Regions from separate parts of the Weizmannia agrestimuris genome, predicted to be linked through region 2. Evidence: riboswitches for the same ligand, from Rfam matches in the RefSeq annotation. Region 2 holds a riboswitch; each other region holds the start of a gene.
The links. Region 2 has a riboswitch for thiamine pyrophosphate ahead of NFR98_RS02685 (MTH1187 family thiamine-binding protein). Riboswitches for the same ligand answer to the same signal wherever they lie in the genome.
Positions count from the first base shown of each region.

Region 1: another riboswitch for thiamine pyrophosphate. It lies ahead of tenA (thiaminase II); the one in region 2 lies ahead of NFR98_RS02685 (MTH1187 family thiamine-binding protein).
Region 3: another riboswitch for thiamine pyrophosphate. It lies ahead of thiT (energy-coupled thiamine transporter ThiT); the one in region 2 lies ahead of NFR98_RS02685 (MTH1187 family thiamine-binding protein).
Region 4: another riboswitch for thiamine pyrophosphate. It lies ahead of NFR98_RS13700 (3-oxoacyl-ACP reductase); the one in region 2 lies ahead of NFR98_RS02685 (MTH1187 family thiamine-binding protein).

Region 1 covers NZ_CALPDC010000009.1:35,450-40,605, forward strand. The annotation lists gene allB (allantoinase AllB) at 1-1,162, shown strand, start outside; gene thiW (energy coupling factor transporter S component ThiW) at 1,287-1,805, opposite strand; gene tenA (thiaminase II) at 1,845-2,636, opposite strand; TPP riboswitch at 2,673-2,762, opposite strand; gene NFR98_RS05970 (helix-turn-helix domain-containing protein) at 2,795-2,986, opposite strand; gene NFR98_RS05975 (alpha/beta hydrolase) at 3,079-3,972, opposite strand; gene NFR98_RS05980 (hypothetical protein) at 4,277-4,531, opposite strand; gene NFR98_RS05985 (class I SAM-dependent methyltransferase) at 5,061-5,156, opposite strand, start outside.
Region 2 covers NZ_CALPDC010000003.1:18,925-24,080, forward strand. The annotation lists gene thrB (homoserine kinase) at 1-124, shown strand, start outside; gene NFR98_RS02670 (ABC transporter ATP-binding protein) at 155-904, opposite strand; gene NFR98_RS02675 (ABC transporter substrate-binding protein) at 901-1,899, opposite strand; gene NFR98_RS02680 (ABC transporter permease) at 1,896-2,693, opposite strand; gene NFR98_RS02685 (MTH1187 family thiamine-binding protein) at 2,644-2,967, opposite strand; TPP riboswitch at 3,049-3,151, opposite strand; gene NFR98_RS02690 (amidase) at 3,689-5,156, opposite strand, start outside.
Region 3 covers NZ_CALPDC010000001.1:221,923-227,078, reverse strand. The annotation lists gene NFR98_RS01085 (FAD-dependent oxidoreductase) at 1-806, opposite strand, end outside; gene NFR98_RS01080 (CBS domain-containing protein) at 874-1,335, opposite strand; gene NFR98_RS01075 (MBL fold metallo-hydrolase) at 1,413-2,267, opposite strand; gene thiT (energy-coupled thiamine transporter ThiT) at 2,463-3,053, opposite strand; TPP riboswitch at 3,102-3,202, opposite strand; gene NFR98_RS01065 (SOS response-associated peptidase) at 3,260-3,934, opposite strand; gene trhO (oxygen-dependent tRNA uridine(34) hydroxylase TrhO) at 4,314-5,156, opposite strand, start outside.
Region 4 covers NZ_CALPDC010000049.1:2,918-8,073, reverse strand. The annotation lists gene NFR98_RS13715 (NUDIX domain-containing protein) at 1-128, shown strand, start outside; gene cytX (putative hydroxymethylpyrimidine transporter CytX) at 399-1,736, shown strand; gene thiD (bifunctional hydroxymethylpyrimidine kinase/phosphomethylpyrimidine kinase) at 1,837-2,655, shown strand; TPP riboswitch at 2,742-2,853, shown strand; gene NFR98_RS13700 (3-oxoacyl-ACP reductase) at 2,921-3,682, shown strand; gene thiM (hydroxyethylthiazole kinase) at 3,821-4,633, shown strand; gene thiD (bifunctional hydroxymethylpyrimidine kinase/phosphomethylpyrimidine kinase) at 4,639-5,156, shown strand, end outside.

The DNA of each region.
Region 1 (5,156 bases), on a different contig from region 2:
GGCGCTTGCCGCCGGGGGAACGACAACCTATGTAGATATGCCTTTAAATGCGCTGCCTGCCACGACAACAAAAGATGCTTTAGAAAAAAAGCTTGCCGCTGCCGCCGGCAAAAACTATGTGGACTACGCTTTTTACGGCGGATTAGTCCCAGGTAATCTCGATCAGTTAAAAGAACTTTCCGATTGCGGTGTTGTTGCTTATAAATGTTTTATGGCCAGCTGCGGAACCGATTTGCCGGGAGACTTTAAAAATGTAGATGATTACACGCTTTATGCGGGGATGAAAAAATTAGCCGAGCTGGGACATATTTTATTGATTCATGCAGAGAATGCCGCCATTACCGATGGGTTAGCAGAGGAGATGATTAAACAAGGGAAAACAAGCCCGGCTGATTATGTTGCAACACGGCCGGTATTTACTGAAGTGGATGCCATCAAGCGGGCGCTGTATTTTGCGAAACAAACCGGGTGCAAACTGCATTTTGTCCATGTCAGCAGTGCGGAAGGAGTGGAAGAAATTACGAAAGCGCGGAACGAAGGACAGGATGTCACGCTTGAGTCGTGCCCACATTATTTTACAATCACAACAGCCCAATTTGCGGAAATCGGCCCGCTTGCAAAATGTTCCCCGCCTTTACGCAGCGAAGCGGAGCAGGAAAAACTTTGGGAAGGATTGAAACAAGGAAAAATCGATATGCTGACATCCGACCATTCCCCTTGCCCGCCTGTAATGAAGGACAGCGAAACCGGAAATATTTTTGAGGTATGGGGCGGCATAACCGGGTGCCAGAATAATGTCGATTTGATGTTCGATGAGGCTGTCAAAAAGCGCAATATTCCCATTACGCAATTTACGCGCATGATTGCAACCAACCCTGCCGAACGTTTTGGCTTAAAATCGAAAGGGGAAATTGCGCTCGCAAAAGATGCGGATCTCCTCTTTCTCGATCCCGACCGGCCATACACGGTAAGTGCGGAAGACCTCTATTACCGCCATAAGCACAGCCCGTATATCGGCAGAAAAATTGATTGCCGGGTTACGAAAACTTTTGTAAGAGGACAGCTCGTATTTGATCTGGATGGCGGTGGTATCAAGGGTGAGCCGGTTGGCAAATGGATCCGGCCAGCGAAGGTTTCAGACTATGCCGGAGTGCCGTCATAATGCCAACAGCATCAGGCTCTGCTTTCAAGAGCCTGATTTTGCTGGCATAAATTTTGGCCGGTTATCAATAGCTGGCATCCTGTATGCGCCGTGGCAATGCCTTCATTCCTCCCCGGTGTTTCGCTCAAAACTTACGGTTGCTTACGGTATGATTGATCATCCTGCCCCATCCTTTATTTTTTTGTAAAACTTTTATCAAAACATAGCCAAAAATGGCCCCTGCAAAAGAACTTAAAAAGAAGGCAGGGATAAATCCGAAAAGCGTTGATGTTTGGCCGAGCAGAAAAACAGCAATGGGATAACAGGCCAGGGCACCGAGAATGCCCGTCCCCATGACCTCCCCGACAAAGGCAAAAATGAGCTTATTCGTCTTCGCGTAAAGATAAGCTGCCAAAAACGCGCCGATCATGCTTCCCGGAAAGGCAAAAATACTCCCTGTCCCAAGCAAGTTACGTAAAAGCGAGGATATAAAGGCTTGCGCAACCGCATAACCGGGGCCGAGCAAAACAGCCGAGAGTATATTGGCAAAATGCTGTACCGGAAAAATTTTTGCAAAACCGACCGGGATATAAATCAAGCTGCTGGATGCAGTCGTTACAGCCGCAATAACTGCAGTTGCTGTTATTTTTTGTGTTTTTCTCATTAGAACCAAACTTCCCTCCTTTTTAGTTGCGAATGAAAATCAGACCGGCCAGTCTTGTTTTTTATCGTTCATATCCCAAAATAAGTATTCATACTTTGAGGCCATTTGAAAATGGCGTTCTAAGGCCATCAGTTCCGTTTCTGATTTTCCGCTTGCCAGTTGGTCCATTAAGTCAATTAACCACTGCGTTCCGGAGCCGAACGTTTCTGAAGAATAGGTTTCGATCCATTTCTTGTAAGGATTGGCCTCCAATGTGTCTCGATGATTTACTTTTAGCAGTTTCCCAATTTCCCAATAATCCCAGGCACACGGCAACAAGCAGGCAACAAGTTCAGCCAAGCTTCCATTGGCGGCCACTTGCAGCATATAACTCGTGTAAGCAAGGTTAACCGGCGTTGGTTGGGTTGCTTCTAAATCCGTGCGTGTAATGCCAAACTCGGCAGCGTATTGGCGGTGCAGTTCCATCTCAAAATGCAACGATTCATGGAGCACCGCAGCAAATCTCGTCATCATGCCGAGGTTACCCGCTTTCACAACACCCATGGCAAACAGTTTTGCGTACTCAACTAAATATACGTAATCCTGCTTTAAATAATAGATAAATTTATCTCTTTCTAAAGTTCCGTTCCCCAGTCCCACGACAAAAGGATGGTTATGGTTTTTCTCCCAAATCGGTTGGACATTTTGATATAGCCTTTCTGTAAAAGATCGTTTCAACAATGATTCCTCCTTGTTTACCGGGAAACCGATTGCGGTTTGCAGGCTGGTTTCTCCCTTTGCCCCGAGCGATGGCCAGAGGCGGCTCCTCAAAATAAAAAACCCGCCCTCCATCGGAAAGCGGGTGTATCAATTACAAATCATCAGGTGTAATTTCATCACCTACTTCCCTTCGCTAGTACGAACTAGATCAGGTTCAAAGGGTACTTCTCAGCCAACCCGGCGCCCCTAGTAGACTATTGTGAATATTCATTTTCATTACTCTTACCATATCATAGTCCCGAATTTTGTGCAACAGCAAATTTATTGCCCGTAAAATATGGAAAAAAGCACAGGATGTTACCCCAAATGCTGCCCGTACCATGCTTCAGTTCCCGAGATACGGTATTTTTTTTACAGCCAACCACATCAGCGATTACTTGTATGGATTTTCCTTCTGCACGAAGGGTGGAAATCTTCACCATGGATAAACCTCCGTATTGATTGCGTTTTCATCGTAAACGGTTTATCATGCTCTTTTTTTCATTTATTTAGCTTGTTGCATTTGATTATCCAACTAGCCTTTTGTAATTTTATCAAAAAAGTCTATATAATCTACTATTGTATTTTCAAAATAATCACCTAAATAAATATTGAAATGTCCACAATCGTACGCTTTAATCGTTGCTTTCTTGGAGCGTTTTGCACACTTTATGGTTGCCCAAGCAGGTGCTAATATATCTTTCCGACAAACCGCATAAAATATCGGTATTTCTATATTTTTAGTATATCTACTAGGCGAATATTTAAAAAATTCCAAAATCGTTCTTGCAGGGGCTTTATTCACAAACTTTAAATTTTCAGGCATCAACTTAAAAACCTCTTTGTAATCAGGAACAGCCATCATCGCTACTTTCCCATGCGCATCCACCAATTTAATCATGACCGGATGATACCCGGTAATAGAAGATAAAACGTCGGCTATGACAAAGGGGAATATTTTTAGGGCAGATAGCGGTGAGACCGTTTTCATTGTAGCTAAATTGTTTGTATATGGGCACTGTGCCACGGTTGCAAGAATATCTATTCGATAAGCTGATAGGGTTATAACGTGTCCCCCACTAAACGAACTTCCAAACAGGAGTATTTTACTATCATCAATCCTATCATTCTTTTTGATGAAATCAATGGCAGAGTTCCAATCTGCAAGTTGTTCTTTTACATTTATCCGTTGTCTTTTATTTCCGTCACTTGCTCCATGGTTACGATAATCAAATAAAAAGCAGGCATACCCGGCAGCAGCAAACCTTTCAGCATATGCGTCCAACCGCATTTCACGCACTCCACCCAAGCCATGAGCCATTACAATTACCGGGCATCTTTTATCTACATTGGGTAGATATAGCCACGCGCTACACCTTGTTCCATTTGAATAAAAGTCAATATCTTCTCGTCGAAATTGATTGTTCATTTTTCTCCCTTCTCCCGCTTCAGGCGAGCACAAACATTGCACGAAATAGAATTGACATATACGTATAAAAATGGCTCCACAGTGAACTACTCCCACTTCGACGGGTCACTCGAAGTAGGGGCTTCTCGACTTATCGTTACTTTTACGAGCTAACGAAAGCTGACCAAGCGATCCTTTTTGTTCCAAGCGTTTATGTTTCATACTAACCCCAATAAGCATATGCCTTCTTGTTTGTATCCCCGAATATTGCTCAATTCGTCCAGCGCAGTTTGTGACCAAAATACACGATACTCTTTGTCCACGCTTAAGACCCCTTGAAACATCTCCGAAGATACTTAAGCCCCTGTTCTTTGCTGTAAATGCGTCCGTTTCGCCGATCTTCGCGACTCTTTTGAACCTGACGAACAACTTCTTCATCTTTTGCCAGATATTCAACTTCCTTTTCGTTTAGTGCTTGTTCTCCCCGCTTGAAGGTTAAAAATTCAATAAAATCATACACTTCAAGGACATCTTGTTCAGGAATTTGATCAATCATCCGCTTTAATTCTTCACGGCTCACTCTCAAAACGTTTCACCGCCTTGTGGTTTATTTTCTCATTATATTTTTTAAATGCAAACACACTCCACATGGCTCAGGTGCTGTGAGATATCAGGACGTCCTATCCGTTAAGCAGAATCTGGGTTAGCCATGAGACATCTTTTAAAACGATACTCAATCAATAGCGTTTGCTGCGACATTGAAGGGTATTGATTCTGGCCCGGCCTTAAAATAGCAGTACCGGCCACTTTCCCTAATTTGCCGCGTTTCGGCACTGTCCAGGAAATGGCCGAAATTGGTTAAAAATACTTCAATTTCAGGACTTATATTTTCGGAAATCTATTTTATCAATGTCTTTATAATTGTTATGATCTGCTCTATAACTATTCATAGAGGAAGCCTCATAAACACATAAATATTGTTCAGGATTTAGTAAATAAAATTGAACATCCCCCTTTTGATGCATTTCCGGATCTTCTAATTTTACGCCTGCAAAATTGGGGAAAGTGGGTAGTTGTTCTTACCCGTTGCCCTGCAGGCGGTCAATCAGCTAAATAGTTGCCTTCCATATTGTCCACCGGTCTTTTTCAACGATGTTATTTTCCTTTGTCACCTTTTTCTGGACATAATCGGTCAGCAAACTTAG
Region 2 (5,156 bases):
AGCAGAGGCCATGGCAGAAATGCTCCACGCCCATTTTCCGCATGTACTGGTTGAACCGGCCAAAATTGACCGGACCGGCCTTTCCGTCGAAAAATATGCGGCATCCAATATGCTGAACTTGTAAAAAAAGGTTTGGAGCATCTCCAAACCTTTTTTATTTCCCCAAAAATGAGGCAAGTTCTCTTAACAGTTCATCTTTGTCTTTTTTCAACGCATCCGAAGAGAGCATCTCCCATTTCCGCGGGCGCGGCAAATGCACCTTCAATTCGTGAATGATGGCGGACGGCTGCTGCGACATGACAAAAACACGGTCCGATAGCAGCACGGCTTCATCAAGATCATGGGTAACCATAAGAATCGTCTGGTTTCCTTTCTCCCATGATTCGAGCAGCCAGCGGTGGACATCCATTTTAGTAAAAGCATCGAGCTTCCCGAACGGTTCGTCCAGCAGCATAACCGGTTTTTCGCATAAATACGTGCGCAAAAAGCTGATCCGCTGCCGCATGCCGCCCGAGAGCGAGCCGGGATAGTGGCCGGCGTAATCCTCAAGGCCAAACTGCCGGAGCACCTCCATCCCCCGCAAAACCCGTTCCCGTTTCCGCACCCCTTTTATTTCAAGCGGCAGAACAATGTTTTGCAGTGCCGTCCGCCAAGGCAGAAGCAAATCCTGCTGCGGCATGAAACCGGCGGCATCCTGAACCCCATCCGGTTTGCCGTCAAGCAGCACTTTGCCACCATCCGCCTTTTCAATCCCGGCAATGATATTTAACAGCGTGCTTTTTCCGCATCCGCTCGGCCCGATAAAAGTACAGAATTCACCTTTCCGGATCGTTGCGGAAATGCCTTCCAGCACTTTTTTTCCGCCAAATGTTTTCGTAATACCTTCCAATTGCAAATACGTCATGGCCGGTTTGGAAGAAATTCATTTGTGTAGGCAGCCTTGATGTTGATTTTTTTCTTAATGACTTTATGGTCATAAAGGAAGTCCATATAACGGCGCCACACTTCTTCCTTCTGTACCCCCCATTCCGCGGCATCGTCCTGGTACTTCGTGCTTAGCCACTTCTGGCTGGCGCGGACAAGCCCTTTATTTGTATCCGGCACGTCCTTAATCAGGATATCGGCGGCCTGTTCCGGGTGCTTGATCGCAAATGTATAGCCTTGTGCCGTAGCCTTCATAAAAGATTTGACAAGGGTTTTATCCCCTTTGGCCAGTTTTTCGCTTGTAATGATGACCGGGCTGTAATAATCAAGCGCAGGGTCGAGATCTTTGACCATGATAAGATTCAGTTTTTTCCCGCTCCGCTCTGCCTGGATGCCGTCCCAGCCGTAATAAATCCATTCAAAATCCGCTTCACGCCCAATTGATTTGAAAAAATCCGTCTGGCCGAGCACAATATTTTTTACTTTGCTGTAGTCGGCGCCGTATTTTTCCATGACCGTTTTGATGACGGCTTCTTCAGACGGCGAACCCCAGCCGCCGTAACTTTTTCCTTCAAAGTCTTTCGGAGAAGTGATGTTGTCTTTTTTCAAAGAAGCAAAGCCGGAAGTATTGTGTTGGATGATCGCGGCAATGGACACAATCGGGATTCCTTCCGTCCTTGCCGTGGTGACATTTTCCTGATAGCTGACCCCGAAATCCGCTTTCCCGGAAGCCACCATTTGTTCAGCCGTAATATTGTCCCCCGGCTGGATGATTTTCACATCCAGGCCCTGCTTTTGAAAATAGTGCTTTGTTTTAGCTACATACAGGCCGGTATGATTGGTGTTCGGAAACCAGTCCAGCACAACCGTCACCTTTTGCAGCGCTTTTTGGCTGTTTTCTTTCTGCCCGCTGCCGGTGCATCCAGCAGCAAGCAGCAACATGGCCGCCTGCAAGATGATTAAAATTTTCTTCATTGATGATCTTCCTTTCGGTATACCCATGGTGCGGATAGCCTTTGCAAACATTCAACAGCGCCGTATAAAAGAAATGTGAGCCCAATGATGACAGCAGAAATGGCAAACAGGCGGGCAGTCATAAAAGATTTCGTCGCCCTTGTCAGCATGACGCCGAGCCCTTCGCTTGCACCGAGCCACTCACCGATAATAGCGCCCATCACACTATATGTAACGGCAATTTTTAAACCGGAAAAAAAGTAAGGGAGCACAGCCGGAAATTTGACTTTCCGGTATAACTGCCATTTTGAAGCATGCATGGTCTTTAACAGTTTCACCAAGTCATCATCCACCGTTTGAAACCCTTCCAGGATGCTCAATGCCAGCGGGAAAAAGCAGATTAAAATGACCACAATGATTTTTGACTGGAGCCCGAATCCGAACCAGACGATTAAAAGCGGCGCAATTGCCACAATCGGAATCGTTTGCGAAACGACCAGGAGCGGCCGGACCAGCATCCGGAAAACAGGAACCATATCCATAAAAACGGCAATTGCTGCGCCAATCATAATGGAAAAGGCAAGCCCGATCAATACTTCTTTTGCAGTTTGCCAAGTATTGGGCCAAACCATCCATTGCAGGCTTTTCAATTCCTGCCATACTTCCGTCGGTTTTGGCAACATCCATTCACTGATATGAAAGCCGGCCGTTACCCCTTGCCAGACGAAGAGCAAAAAAATGAGCCAGACAGCCGTGAGCGCCGTGTTAACGAACTGGCTGCGGCGTTTGTTCGCGATATTTTGCAATTTTTTCATCCATTGTCACCCCGGTGCTTGGCCGGTAATGGATTTTGATCGATGTGAGGACATCAATCGCACCGGCTTGAACGCAAGCATCCTGCGCTTTTTTGATGATTTCAAGCAGCTCGTCAAGATCGCCTTCCATCGTCGTTTCCATTGCCCCGACTTCATAACGTACGCCGGCGTTTTGGACGACTTCGATCGCGCGGTCGACGACACCGTATAAGTCATCACTTTTAATATGCGGAACAACTGAAAAAGAAATCGTTACCTGATTCGATTTTTCCATCAAATTCTCCTCCTTTTTTTCAAATAAAAAAGCTTTCATTGCATGCGCAAGAAAGCCTGTCCATCCAAAACATGCCGAAACATGCTTCAATATAAGACTCCCTACGCTGGCATTATCCAGATCAGGTGAAGGGTCGATGCAAAGCGGCATCCTCTCAGCCAAACCGGCTCCCCTGCTTTTTTTCCTTGTAATTTTATTGTAACATGAAAGCCATCCTTTTTGGCAAAAAATTTTCAATAGGATGGTGCGGTGCGCAAGCCGGCCTTTGCCTGCCTTGGTAAAGATTGGGGCGTTAAGATAGCGGGGATTTTTGACGGCCTTCCTTAACATAGAACGCCTCTACGTTAAGATAGCATGTCTTTTTTTCGGACTTCCTTAACATAGAGAGTTCTACGTTAAGATAGCGGAACTTTTTGCCGGCATTCCTCAACATAGAACGCCTCTACATTAAGAAAGCGGGCATTTTTTTCGAGCTTCCTTAACGTAGAACGCCTCTACGTTAAGGAAGCGGGACTTTTGGACAGCCTTCCTTAACGTAGGACGTCTCTACATTAAGAAAGCATGTCTTTTTGTCGAGCTTCCTTTCTATGTTAAGATAAATCCTGCTTTTTTCACCCTTCCTTAACATAGAACGCCCTACGTTAAGATAGCGGGGATTTTTGGTCTCCTTCCTTAACGTAGAGTTCCAACCCGTGCGTAAGTAACGCCGCTTATTCATGCTTTAAAGGCAAGGGTTTCCCTGCATGCCAACCCAAAGTTCCGACTGTTCGAGCGCATAAGCGACATCCAGCAGCCAATGTTCATTTCCTTTCGGCGCAACCAGCTGTACCCCTAAAGGAAGCCCGGCCGCTGTTACATGAACCGGCAGACTGATCGCCGGCTGCCCGGTTAAATTAGCGAGCTGCGTAAACGGGGAAAACGTTAAGCTCGGTTCAAACATGTCATAGACAAGTGCCTGCTGCTTTTCTTTTGGGAGTCCGGTAACGCCAAACAAGCGATCCCGCTCTTTCCCGGTTTGGGTAAGTTCCCCGATTTTTGGTGCCGGAAACGCGGTTGAAGGCGTGAGATACAGGTCATAAGTCTCATGGAAAGCAGCCATTTGTGCTGCGGCTTTATCCCACTCCGCAAGGCTCTTTGCGTATTCCGCCGCCGTGACATTTTTCCCGGCAGCATACAAGACCCATGAAACAGGCTCCATATCTTTTTCCGTAAGCGGGCGTCTAAGTGCGCTTTCCAAATCCGAAAGTTCCGCCGCCATTTCCCCGCAGTTCATTAAATAATAGTTTTCCATCAGCCGCCTGCCGTCAACACCGTTTTTGGCTTCTTCCACAAGATGGCCCTCCTGCTCCAGCCATTTTGCCGTTTTATAGACAGCCTGTTTTGCATCGCGGCTGACAGGCGTCCCGACCGGCGATTCAACCGAAAACGCGATCCGGTATTTTTTCGTTCCACTCCGCTCTAGTTCCTTTACATATCCCGGAAAAAGCGGCGTTTGAAAAGCAGCGGCGGGCTCTACCGTTTGTAGCACATCGAGGAGCGCTGCGCTGTCTCTGATTGTTTTTACCAGCACGAAGTCAATGGCCGCCCCTTGCCATTGCCGTCCACGGCCCGGCCCGACCGGTGTCCTTCCCCTTGTCGGCTTTAATCCTGTTAAACTTGTAAAAGAAGCTGGGATGCGGATCGATCCGCCGCCGTCGCTTGCACCGGCAACCGGTACCATCCCGGAAGCCACCGCAGCCGCGGAACCGCCGCTTGATCCGCCGGGTGAAAAATGGGGATTCCACGGATTGCGCGCCGGACCGTAAAGTTCAGGTTCCGTAATATTTTTTAATCCAAATTCCGGTACGTTTGTATGTCCGAGAATGATAAACCCCGCTTCCTTCAATTTTGCCGTAAAAAAAGCATCTTCTCTGGCACGGTTTTGCTGCAGCAGTTTTGATCCGGATGTGAGCAGCTCGCCCTTTACTGCCTGAGAAAGGTCTTTCAGCAAAATCGGCACGCCGGCAAATGGCTGCTCATCTGTACGGAGCGTGGCCGCTTCCTTTTTTGCTTTCTCAAACCGTGTCCGGATGACGGCATTTAAACGCCTGTTTGTTTTTTCAATCTGGGCCATTGACGCCTCAAGCACTTCTTCCACACTTACTTCTTTTCGCTTTACGAGTCCGGCCAGCCCTGTTGCATCATACGAT
Region 3 (5,156 bases), on a different contig from region 2:
ATGCCGCCCGGAAAAGGTTTTACAGGTTTCACGGCAAGCAAGTACGAACGTTCCGGATACATTCTTGAGAAATACAAGCCTTTCGCATTGTAAAAAGGATAGTGTGTACAGATGCAAATGTATTTGCACGTCATGGTATGCCCTTTTTCCGTTTTGATTTTTAATGGGCTGCCAAAATCGATATCTTTCGCAGTGGTTTGTTCAAAAATCGGGACATTTTTGTCCATTAAATATTCAATCAGTGCTTTTAAGTACGAAAGCGGATGGAACTGTGCCTGCCCGGCCATTTTCACCGCTTTTTTCCCGGGAATCCCGTCCGGCAGCGAACCGATCCATTCTCCCGGGATGCCGAGGGTTTCATACGCCTGCATTTCTTTTTCCAGTTTTTCAATATATGCATCGGAATTGGTATAGAGAAAGGCATCCTGCCGCGAAAAATCACAGCGGATCCCGTGCTTCAGGATCGTTTGTTCAATGAACGATGCAGCTGTTTCGTTTGCTTTGTAATAAAGGGATGCTTTTTCTTTTCCTATATGCTGGATCAATTCATCATAAATGAGCCCGTGCTGTGCGGTGATTTTTGCCGTCGTATGCCCGCTTGTGCCATTTGCAATGGATCCGGCATCAAACAGGATCGTTTTATACCCTTCGTTTGCCAGCAAATAGGTAGTTACAATCCCGGCCATTCCGGCACCCACAACGGCCACATCGGCTTCCATATCCTGCGTTAACGATGGAAATTGCGGCATCGTGACCGTTTTGCGCCACAACGGTTCAGGAGATTGCGGCATTGAAGTTCCGTTCATGATTTGACCTCCCCGAAAGACTGTTATGTATAGTCTTCCCCGGGGAGGCCGGTCTAAACATTGCGATTTAGCTGTTGAGCAATTTATCCGTAATCTGGCGCATGATATCGCCTCTTGAGATGACGCCGACAACACGCCCTGCCTGATTGACGACCGGAAGCTTTTTAAAATGGTGTTTTGCCAGAATCCTGAGCGCATTTTCAAAATCGTCTTCAGGCCTTACCGTATACAGTTCCCGCCGTTTCATAATCTTTTCCACCGGGAAGTCCAGGCTGTGCACCAATTTTTCATTAAAGTCTTCCTGCTCATTTACCACGATCGTAATATAAAAATCGTAAACGGTCCGTGCCTTTGGCTGCAAAAAGCGGATGACATCCCCGTCGCTGATCATACCGAGCAGCTTTCCTTCCGCGTCCACGACCGGTACGCCGCCGATCCGGTGGTGGGCAAGCACCTTTAACAGTTCCCGGATCGTTGTCTCTTTTTTTACCGTAATAACATCCCGGATCATAAAATCTTTGACTTCCAATTTTCTCGCCCCTTTATATCCATCCATTTACAAATTATTGTAAACCTTTGCGGGGAAGGAAGCAATGAACAAACCGCCTATTGTGTGCCATCTACGTATTTCCCGTGATCCGGGAGCGCGATTTCATCAAATCTGGATGCAAGGTCCTCAAGCCCTTTCCTCAAGCCGGAGCCAGACATCGGGATCCCGTGGCCGCAAACAGCAGTTTCCGGCTTTAAAGCAGCTAATTTTTCAACTGAGCGTTTGGCCGCTTTCCAGTCATTTGTAAAATAGCGCGGTGGCCCGTTTACTTCCTGCCTTTGCACCAGCACTTTCCAAAATTCATCCTGCCTGACGGTGATAAATGCGTCCCCCGTGATCAACACGCTGTCTGCTCCCCTGAAGAACGACACATGCCCTCTCGAATGGCCGGGCGTATGGATCCATTTCCAGCCCGGCAAAAACGGGACCGTCCCGTCTTCGGGAAGGGGCTGGACAGCATGGCCAAGATCAACCGGTTCATTCGGATAAATCATGGAAATCTTCGCCAGCAGGCCGCCTTCAACGGACGGATCGGGATCCGGATACGTTTCACGCCCGGTTAAATAGGGCAACTCCAATCGATGTGCAAAAACCGGCACGTCCCACTTTTCCAATAATGGCGCAATCGCTCCGACATGGTCAAAATGGCCGTGCGTCAGTAAAACCGCTTTTGGTTTTGCCTTTTCCCCGAAGCGTGCCCGCACGGCTGAAAATATCGCTTCGGCAGAACCCGGCATGCCGGCATCCACGAGGACAAATGCATTGGTTCCGGCCCTGCCGATCAGGCACACATTGACAATTTGGATGGTAAGGCAATAGATATCCGGCAGCAATTCCCTGCCTGTTCCGCTTTCAATCGAAGTCATCGGGATGACCCGGTGGCCAAACGGGTGATGAATGTCTTTGTCCATAAAATCCCCTTCTTTCATTTTCCTTCTATTTATCTTTTCCCGTTTCTCGAAAGCCTTACCCGTAACCTCCTATCATCAACCGAAAAAGCAGTCAAAACCGGACTGCCGACTTTACAAGGCGCCTGTTACCATGAAGCCTGGTGCCTTCAGCGAAAACGGCAAGGCGCAGTTGGCCTTGCCGTTTTCAAGTTGCTTTTATGCCGCATGCCTGTGTGGATTGCGGTATTTTGTCAGCAGCTGCGGGGCGGCATTCAAGAGAATCGCCGCAACAGCTGCGCATAAAATCGCATTCCCAATCATCGTGCCGCCGTTCATGATGAGAGAATAGAGAAACGCCGACTGTCCTTTAGGCGCATAGGAACCCCAAAAAATCACGCCGGCTACGAAATGCCAGAAATAGCGGGCGAAACTTCCGGTAAGAACGGAAAGGCATATCCAAAAAGTCATCGTGCCCTTTTTATCGTGACGACAGCTTCTTTCGACAAGCGGCCGGAAAAGCCCGGCAAACCCGATGAACGAAAAAGCGACCGGATATTCCATGATGCCCTGAAGCGGGTTAAGAATATCATTAGCATCACCGGTGACGATCTGCAGCAGGCTCCAAATAAATCCGGAAGCAACACTTGCTTTAAATCCCCAGCGAAAAGCGACCACAAAAATCGGCAGCATGGCAAACGACAGAGAAATCGCGGACGTCACCTTAATGGACGGCAATAAGTCCAACACGAGCGCGAACGCCGCAAAAATAGCCGCTTCAATCATAGCCTGTAAACTTAATTTGCCCATAAAAAAATCCCCCTTTTGGTATGCATGAACATAACGAACCATGGGAGGACAAAAGAAATTCCACATCCCTACGCCGGCATTAACCGGACAGGTTCAAAGGGTCAGAACATGGCGTTCACTCTCAGCTTAACGCTCCCCCTGTGGTTACGTTCATGAAATTGTCACCTTTATGATAAACTTTTTGCCACAACATTTCAACAAAAAATTTAATCTTTTGGCAATAACAGCTCCGGAAAATTGTTTTTCGGCGAATTGACGCGTTCAGATACGGCATACATTTCCATTAGGTCTGCATCATACTGCGAAAGGAGTGGCAACAGCCGGCCCGCCTCAGTGACCGATGTGTCCAGCCATTTTTCTTCATCTTCCCTGCGTAAAATCACCGGCATCCGGTCGTGAATTTTTGCCATCATCCTGTTCGCCTTTGTCGTTAAAATCGTGCAAGTAAAGACCGGATTCCCTTCCTGGTCCATCCATTTTTCCCAAAGCCCGGCCATCGCAAAAATGCCCCTGTTCTTAAGCCTGATCCGCATCGGCGCCCGGGTGCCGTCTTTTCGGTTCCACTCAAAAAAAGAATCGGCCGGAATGAGGCAGCGCCGCCTTTTCACTGCCTCCCGGAAACCCGGTTTCTGAAATACGGTTTCGCTTCTGGCATTGATCATCTTATGCCCGATTTTCGGATCTTTTGCCCAGGAAGGAATCAAGCCCCATTTTAAAAAACCGAGTCTGTACTGCCCATGGGCGCTGATCACGGCAGCCACCATTTGCGAAGGCGCGACATTATAACTTTTGGCATATTCACTGCTTGAAAAAGAAGCTTTGGCATGGAACCTTTCTTCCAATTCATTTACAGATGCCGTTAACGTGTACCTCCCGCACATCCAAATCCCGCCTTTCTTTCTATCCTGAAAATATTGCCCGCTGATTTTCATCCTCTGCCATACCGCGTATGAAGCGGCAAAGATGCCCATTTTTCCCCATTTTACACAAAAAACAGGCAGATAAAAAGGATTTGGCCCAGTTGCACCAAATCCTTTCTCTGTTCCGGAACGCACCGCTTGTTAACCCTGCCCCCGAGCTGGGATGTTTGCAGCAGTTCCCGGTTTTTCTTCTCTTTTTCACATTCCGCTCTTTAGGCCTTGTTTCTTTCAAGAAAATGCCGTTTCCGAAGCAAGGAATCGTTCCGGCAGGGAGCGAGCACGGTTTCCATGCCCTTTTTCACCATCCGCTTTCCGGATCGTAAGGTTAAAAGCCACCCGGTTACCGGTTTAACGCCGCGTCTTCTTCTTCGATCCGGCGCAGCCGTTCAGCCACTTCTTCCGGTGTAAGGCCGTGTTCTTTTACATATAAGTTATTTGGTACGGTGCGGCATTCATGCGAGCAACTCCGCATATATTTATGTTCATTTTCTTCCGAGCATAAAATTTGCTTGTTGCAGGCCGGGTTGGCGCAGTTGACATAACGTTCGCACGGTTCCCCCGTAAAATAATCCCGGCCGACAACGACATGTTCTTTTCGGTTGACCGGAACGGAAATCCGTTCGTCGAATACATACAGTTTGCCGTCCCACAGCTCGCCCTGCACTTCCGGATCCTTTCCGTATGTTACAATCCCGCCGTGCAGTTGGCCGACATCTTCAAACCCCTCTTCCAAAAGCCAGCCCGAAAATTTTTCACAACGGATGCCGCCTGTGCAATACGTCACAATTCTTTTGCCTTTTAATTGATCTTTATGTTCGCGCACCCATCCCGGCAGTTCACGGAAAGCGCGGATATCCGGGCGCAATGCCCCGCGGAAATGCCCGAGATCATACTCATAATCATTGCGCGCATCCAGTACGACGGTATCTTCAGCCAGCAGCGCCTCGCGAAATTCTTTCGGAGACAAATATTTTCCCGTTTTTTCATTCGGATTGATGTCTTTTTCAAGCCGCAGCGTAACCAGTTCCTTGCGCGGGCGGACGTGCATTTTTTTAAACGCATGGCCATCTGCTTCATCTTCTTTAAAGACCATGTCCCGGAACCGGGGATCGGCGTGCATCTTTTCTTTATATTTGGTTGTTTGTTCAACCGTTCCGGAAACGGTGCCGTTGATCCCTTCTTT
Region 4 (5,156 bases), on a different contig from region 2:
ACAATTCTTCCGAATCTTTAGCACTCCAGTTTTTTCAGAAAGATCAGCTTCCTGCAAATTTATTAAAAATGGTTCCGCTGTGGCTTGGGGACGCTTTAGCAGGCTATGCAGGTGCATTTATCCGATAAGATTTAAACGAAAAGAACAGGAGGGGTAGTTCAATATGAAACAAAAAATCTTTCTGACAGCACCTTTTAAAAAAGTGATGGATCTCCAAACATTATAATTGTAAGTCTCTCTGTTTCCAAATTTCAGATAAAAACAAATGTCAGCAAGAGCTACATAAAACCGTCCAGAAAAGATATACCGTCATTCTTTTGGTCGTAAAAATGTAATTACCAAACCAATTGTTTTAACAATATATTTCGTTATCAAAAAATGTGAAAGGTCGTTTTCAAATGGAATCGAATGAGAAATTAAAAGTCCCATACTCATTAGAAGTAGTGCCAAAAAAGGAACAGCAAATTGCTTCGTTGCAGATTGCACTGTTATGGATCGGAGCAGGATTAGGACTGGCTGCTATTTTTTCAGGAAATACACTGGCAGGTCTTGGTTTGACGAATGGATTACTGACGATTATCGTTGGCATGCTTGTCGGGTCAGTTCCTATGTATTTCATGTCCCGCATTGGAACAAGAGAGGGAGTATCAGGTATGATTGCTACCCGTGCTTCATTTGGGATTAGAGGTTCTTTTTTTCCGAGCTTGTGCAATGCGCTGCAGTTAATTGGCTGGACAGCTGTGATGATTCTGATGGCAGCTGAAGCCTGTGTATCTTTAAAATTTGCAGGAATTCTTGGGAACCGAGATTTTTGGATTATCTTGATTGGTTTGATCACAACGGTTAACGCGCTTTTGAAACACAATCATTTAAAATGGTTTCAGATATTTACAGTTGGTGCAACATTGATTTTATCCATCATCATGACCTATGCTGTTTTGTCAACAGTAAATGTTGCAGACTTAATGGACAAGAAACCTAAAGGTCATCTTACTTTCTCTCTCGGATTAGATTATGTGATCGGCATGTGCCTTTCCTGGGTTCCTTTGGTTGCAGACTATTCCCGGTATGCAAGGAATATTAACGGGGCCGCACACGCTACATATTGGGGTTATGCGCTATCCAGCATCTGGATGTACTTTGTTGGCTTGCTTTGTACCATTGCTACTGGCCTTTGGAATGCAAGCCCAATTCCAATCATGGGTGCACTGGGCTTGGGTATCCCAGGTCTGCTTATTATTTTTTTTTCCACTGTAACGACAGCTTTTCTAGATGTTTTTTCAGCAGGTGTTTCTGCAAGCAATTTATTTCCAAAGTTTTCGGAGAGGCGTCTTGTATTCATTGCAGGAGTGTCAGGCACACTGATTTCGCTGGTGTTTCCAATTGATAAATATCAAAGCTTTTTATTAATCCTTGGTGCTGTCTTTATTCCCATTGAAAGCATCGTATTGGTTGATTATTTTTTAATCCGTAAACACCTGAAGCTAGCAGACTTGACTAAACCAGAAGGATCGTACTGGTACCGGGGCGGTGTTAATCTGGTAGCTTTCGTCGCTTTTGTGGTTGGTTTTGCTCTCTATGAAGTCAGCTATTTTCAAGCTTGGCCAATTGGTTCGTCATTTATTAGTCTGATTATTACGGCAGTCCTTTATTATTTCCTTATGAGACTTCTTCATAGGGATCAATTTTCAAAGGTTAGAAGCAGTGGCATATACAAGAATCATGCAGCAGGCTGATAAGTTATTTTCAAAAACATTATAACAAATGGATGGGATCCAATCTGTCAAATGCAGAAAAAAATAATACTATGATCATTTTAGAAGAGGTGTATATTAGATGAGACCACAGGTATTAACAATTGCAGGAACTGACAGCGGTGGCGGTGCAGGTATTCAGGCCGACCTGAAAACTTTTGAAGAGAGGGGTGTCTACGGCATGTCTGTAATCGTTGCCGTGACAGCGCAAAATACAAAAGGAGTTCAGGGAATTTTTCCAATGCCGGTTGACAGCATTGTCCGTCAAATGGAATCCATTGCGGACGACTTTTCAATTGCAGCTTTAAAAACGGGTATGCTGTTTGATGCAGAACGCATAGAAGCTGTTGTTGACGGAATTAAACGATTTAAATGGAGGCCGCTGGTTGTGGATCCGGTCATGATTGCAAAAGGTGGGACACATCTCGTTGCTCCTGAAGCAATTGCGACGATTAAAAAGAAATTGGTTCCGGTTGCTGATGTCATTACACCGAATACACCGGAGGCGGAAGTTCTGTCAGAAATGACGATACGTACTGATCAGGACCGGGAGCACGCAGCACGACTGATTCTCAAAAGAGGGGCAGGTGCTGTGCTGTTAAAGGGCGGACATGATCTGGTTACATCAGAAACTGTTCGTGATTGTCTGGTGACGAGGGAGCAGACAATATGGCTCGAATCCAAACGCATTGATACCGTTCACACTCATGGAACTGGTTGTACATTGTCTTCATTGATTACAGCTGAGTTGGCGAAGGGCCATCCCTTAGAAGACAGCGTAAAAACAGCTAAAAAATTATTGACAAGAGCAATCTCTGAGAGCCCGGGAATTGGGCATGGACATGGACCAATTGCCCATTGGGTATTAAGAGATGAAGATGGAGAAAGATTACAAAGCTAAATTCACATAATATAACCCCTGCCGGTGATTTTCATTAAGCTTTACAAAGCATAATAGAAAAGCTATAATTGAAAAAAGTAAATCTTTCAAACTACTAGGGGTGCCCGGATTTGGCGGGCTGAGAGAAAAACCGGCGTTTTTCAACCCTTTGGACCTGATCCGGATCATACCGGCGTAGGAAAGTAGGAATTTGTAAAAAAATTTCTTGCTGATGAAGTCAGGTCTTTTCGGGCCTGGCTTTTTTGCATGGGAAGGGGTGGGACAAATGAAACTGGATGAGCAGGTGGTTGTCGTCACAGGCGGAAGCAGGGGGTTAGGCAAAGCAGTTGTAAAAGCTTTTGCAAGAGAAGGGGCGGGCGTTGTCATCAACTATTTTGAGAGTGAGGGGAAGGCAAAGGATCTTCAGCATATTTTAGGAGAAAAAGCGGTTGCCCTGAAGGCGGATGTAAGGGATCCGGCGCAGGTAAGAAAGATGTTCCGGCAGGCCGAAGCTTATTTTTCCAGGCCTGTCACGACAATTGTAAATAATGCCCTCGTGCATTTCCGCTTTGATCCGGAATCCCGGCACGATGCTTCCCGAATTTCGTGGGAGGAATACAGCTTGCAGATGGAAGGTGCGGTTCGCGGCGCATTAAATACCATACAGGCCGGCCTTGCGGAAATGAAACGGCTGCATTTCGGCAGGGTGATCAATATTGGCACAAACCTGTTTCAAAATCCGGTTGTCGCCTACCATGATTACAATACGAGCAAGGCAGCGCTCCTCGGCTTCACCCGGAGCATGGCGAAAGATCTGGGGCAATATGGCATTACCGTTAATATGGTATCCGGCGGCCTTCTGAAAACGACGGATGCAAGTGCGGCCACATCTGAAGAGGTTTTTCAATTGATTCAGGCAACAACCCCGCTGCAAAAGGTGACAGAACCGGAAGACGTTGCGGATGCCGTGTTGTTTTTTGCATCGCCATGGGCCAGGGCGGTAACCGGACAAAATCTCGTCGTTGACGGCGGACTTGTAATGGATTAGGCGGATGGACCTTACCCTGCAAGAAAATCCCCATTTAGAGGTATGACAACGATTAGGTGTAAATCAAATGCCTGTGAAATTTGGAGAATACGCGAGTAAATGAGAGACAATTGTACTTTATTGAAGGAGGGAATGGAAATGGAAAAAGAAAAACCAATTGAACTGCTTGAAAAAATCAGGGAAGCCAATCCGCTTATCCATAATATCACGAATATTGTGGTGGCTAATTTTACAGCAAACGGGCTGTTGGCACTTGGCGCATCTCCGGTAATGGCCGATGCGGTGGAAGAAGTTGCCGATATGGCGAAAGCGGCAAATGCGGTCGTGTTAAATATCGGCACTTTGAACGAAAAAGCCGTCGAAGCAATGATTTTGGCGGGAAAGTCTGCAAATGAAAATGGCGTTCCGGTCGTCCTTGATCCGGTAGCTGCCGGTTCAACCCGTTACCGGACAGAAACGGCAAAAAAATTGCTGAAAGAAATCCGCTTCACATCCATCAGGGGAAATGCCGGAGAAATCGCCAATCTGATCGGAATAGATGCCAAAGTAAAAGGCGTCGATGCAGGAGATACCGGCCTGGATACGGGCGAACTCGCTTTAAAAGCGGCAAAAACGCTTCATACTACGATCGTGGTAAGTGGCAAGACGGATGCGGTGTCAAACGGTACAAACCTTTATCTCGTACATAACGGCCACCCGCTTTTAACAAAAGTCACCGGGACAGGCTGCCTTTTGTCCGCGGTTTGCGGCGCTTTTCTCGCTGTTGAGAAAGATCCGGTCCAGGCATCTGTTTCGGCGCTTGCGATTTACGGCGCTGCTGCGGAAATCGCAAGGGAAAAAACAGGCGGGGATTTGCCGGGCAGTTTTCAAATGGCATTTTTAGACCAGCTGGCAGAAATAGGGGCTGAAGAAATCCAAAAATATGCCTCTTTTGAAAAGAAAGAAGGATGAACGTCATGAAAAAAGCACTTACCATTGCCGGTTCTGATTCCGGGGGCGGTGCAGGCATCCAGGCAGACTTGAAAACATTTCAGGAATTGGAAGTATACGGCATGTCCGTGATTACCGCGGTGACAGCGCAAAATACACGCGGCGTCCAGGGGGTATTTCCGCTCGGACCCGAAGCCGTCTCCCGCCAATTGGAGTCCATTGCCGGAGATATGGGGACGGATGCGCTAAAAACCGGCATGTTGTTTGATTCCGGCATCATCGAAGTGGCCGCGGAAAAAATCAAAACCTACCGCTGGGAAAAACTCGTTGTGGACCCGGTGATCATTGCAAAAGGCGGGGAAACCCTTTTGCAAAAGGAAGCGGTTCAAGCCTTAAAAAGCAAGCTGCTTCCGCTCGCCTTCATTGTGACGCCGAATCTTCCGGAAGCAGAGGAACTGGCAGGAATGCCCATCCGAAATGCCGGGGATCGGAAGGAAGCGGCACGCATCATTGCGGATTGCGGCCCCCGGTATGTCCTTATTAA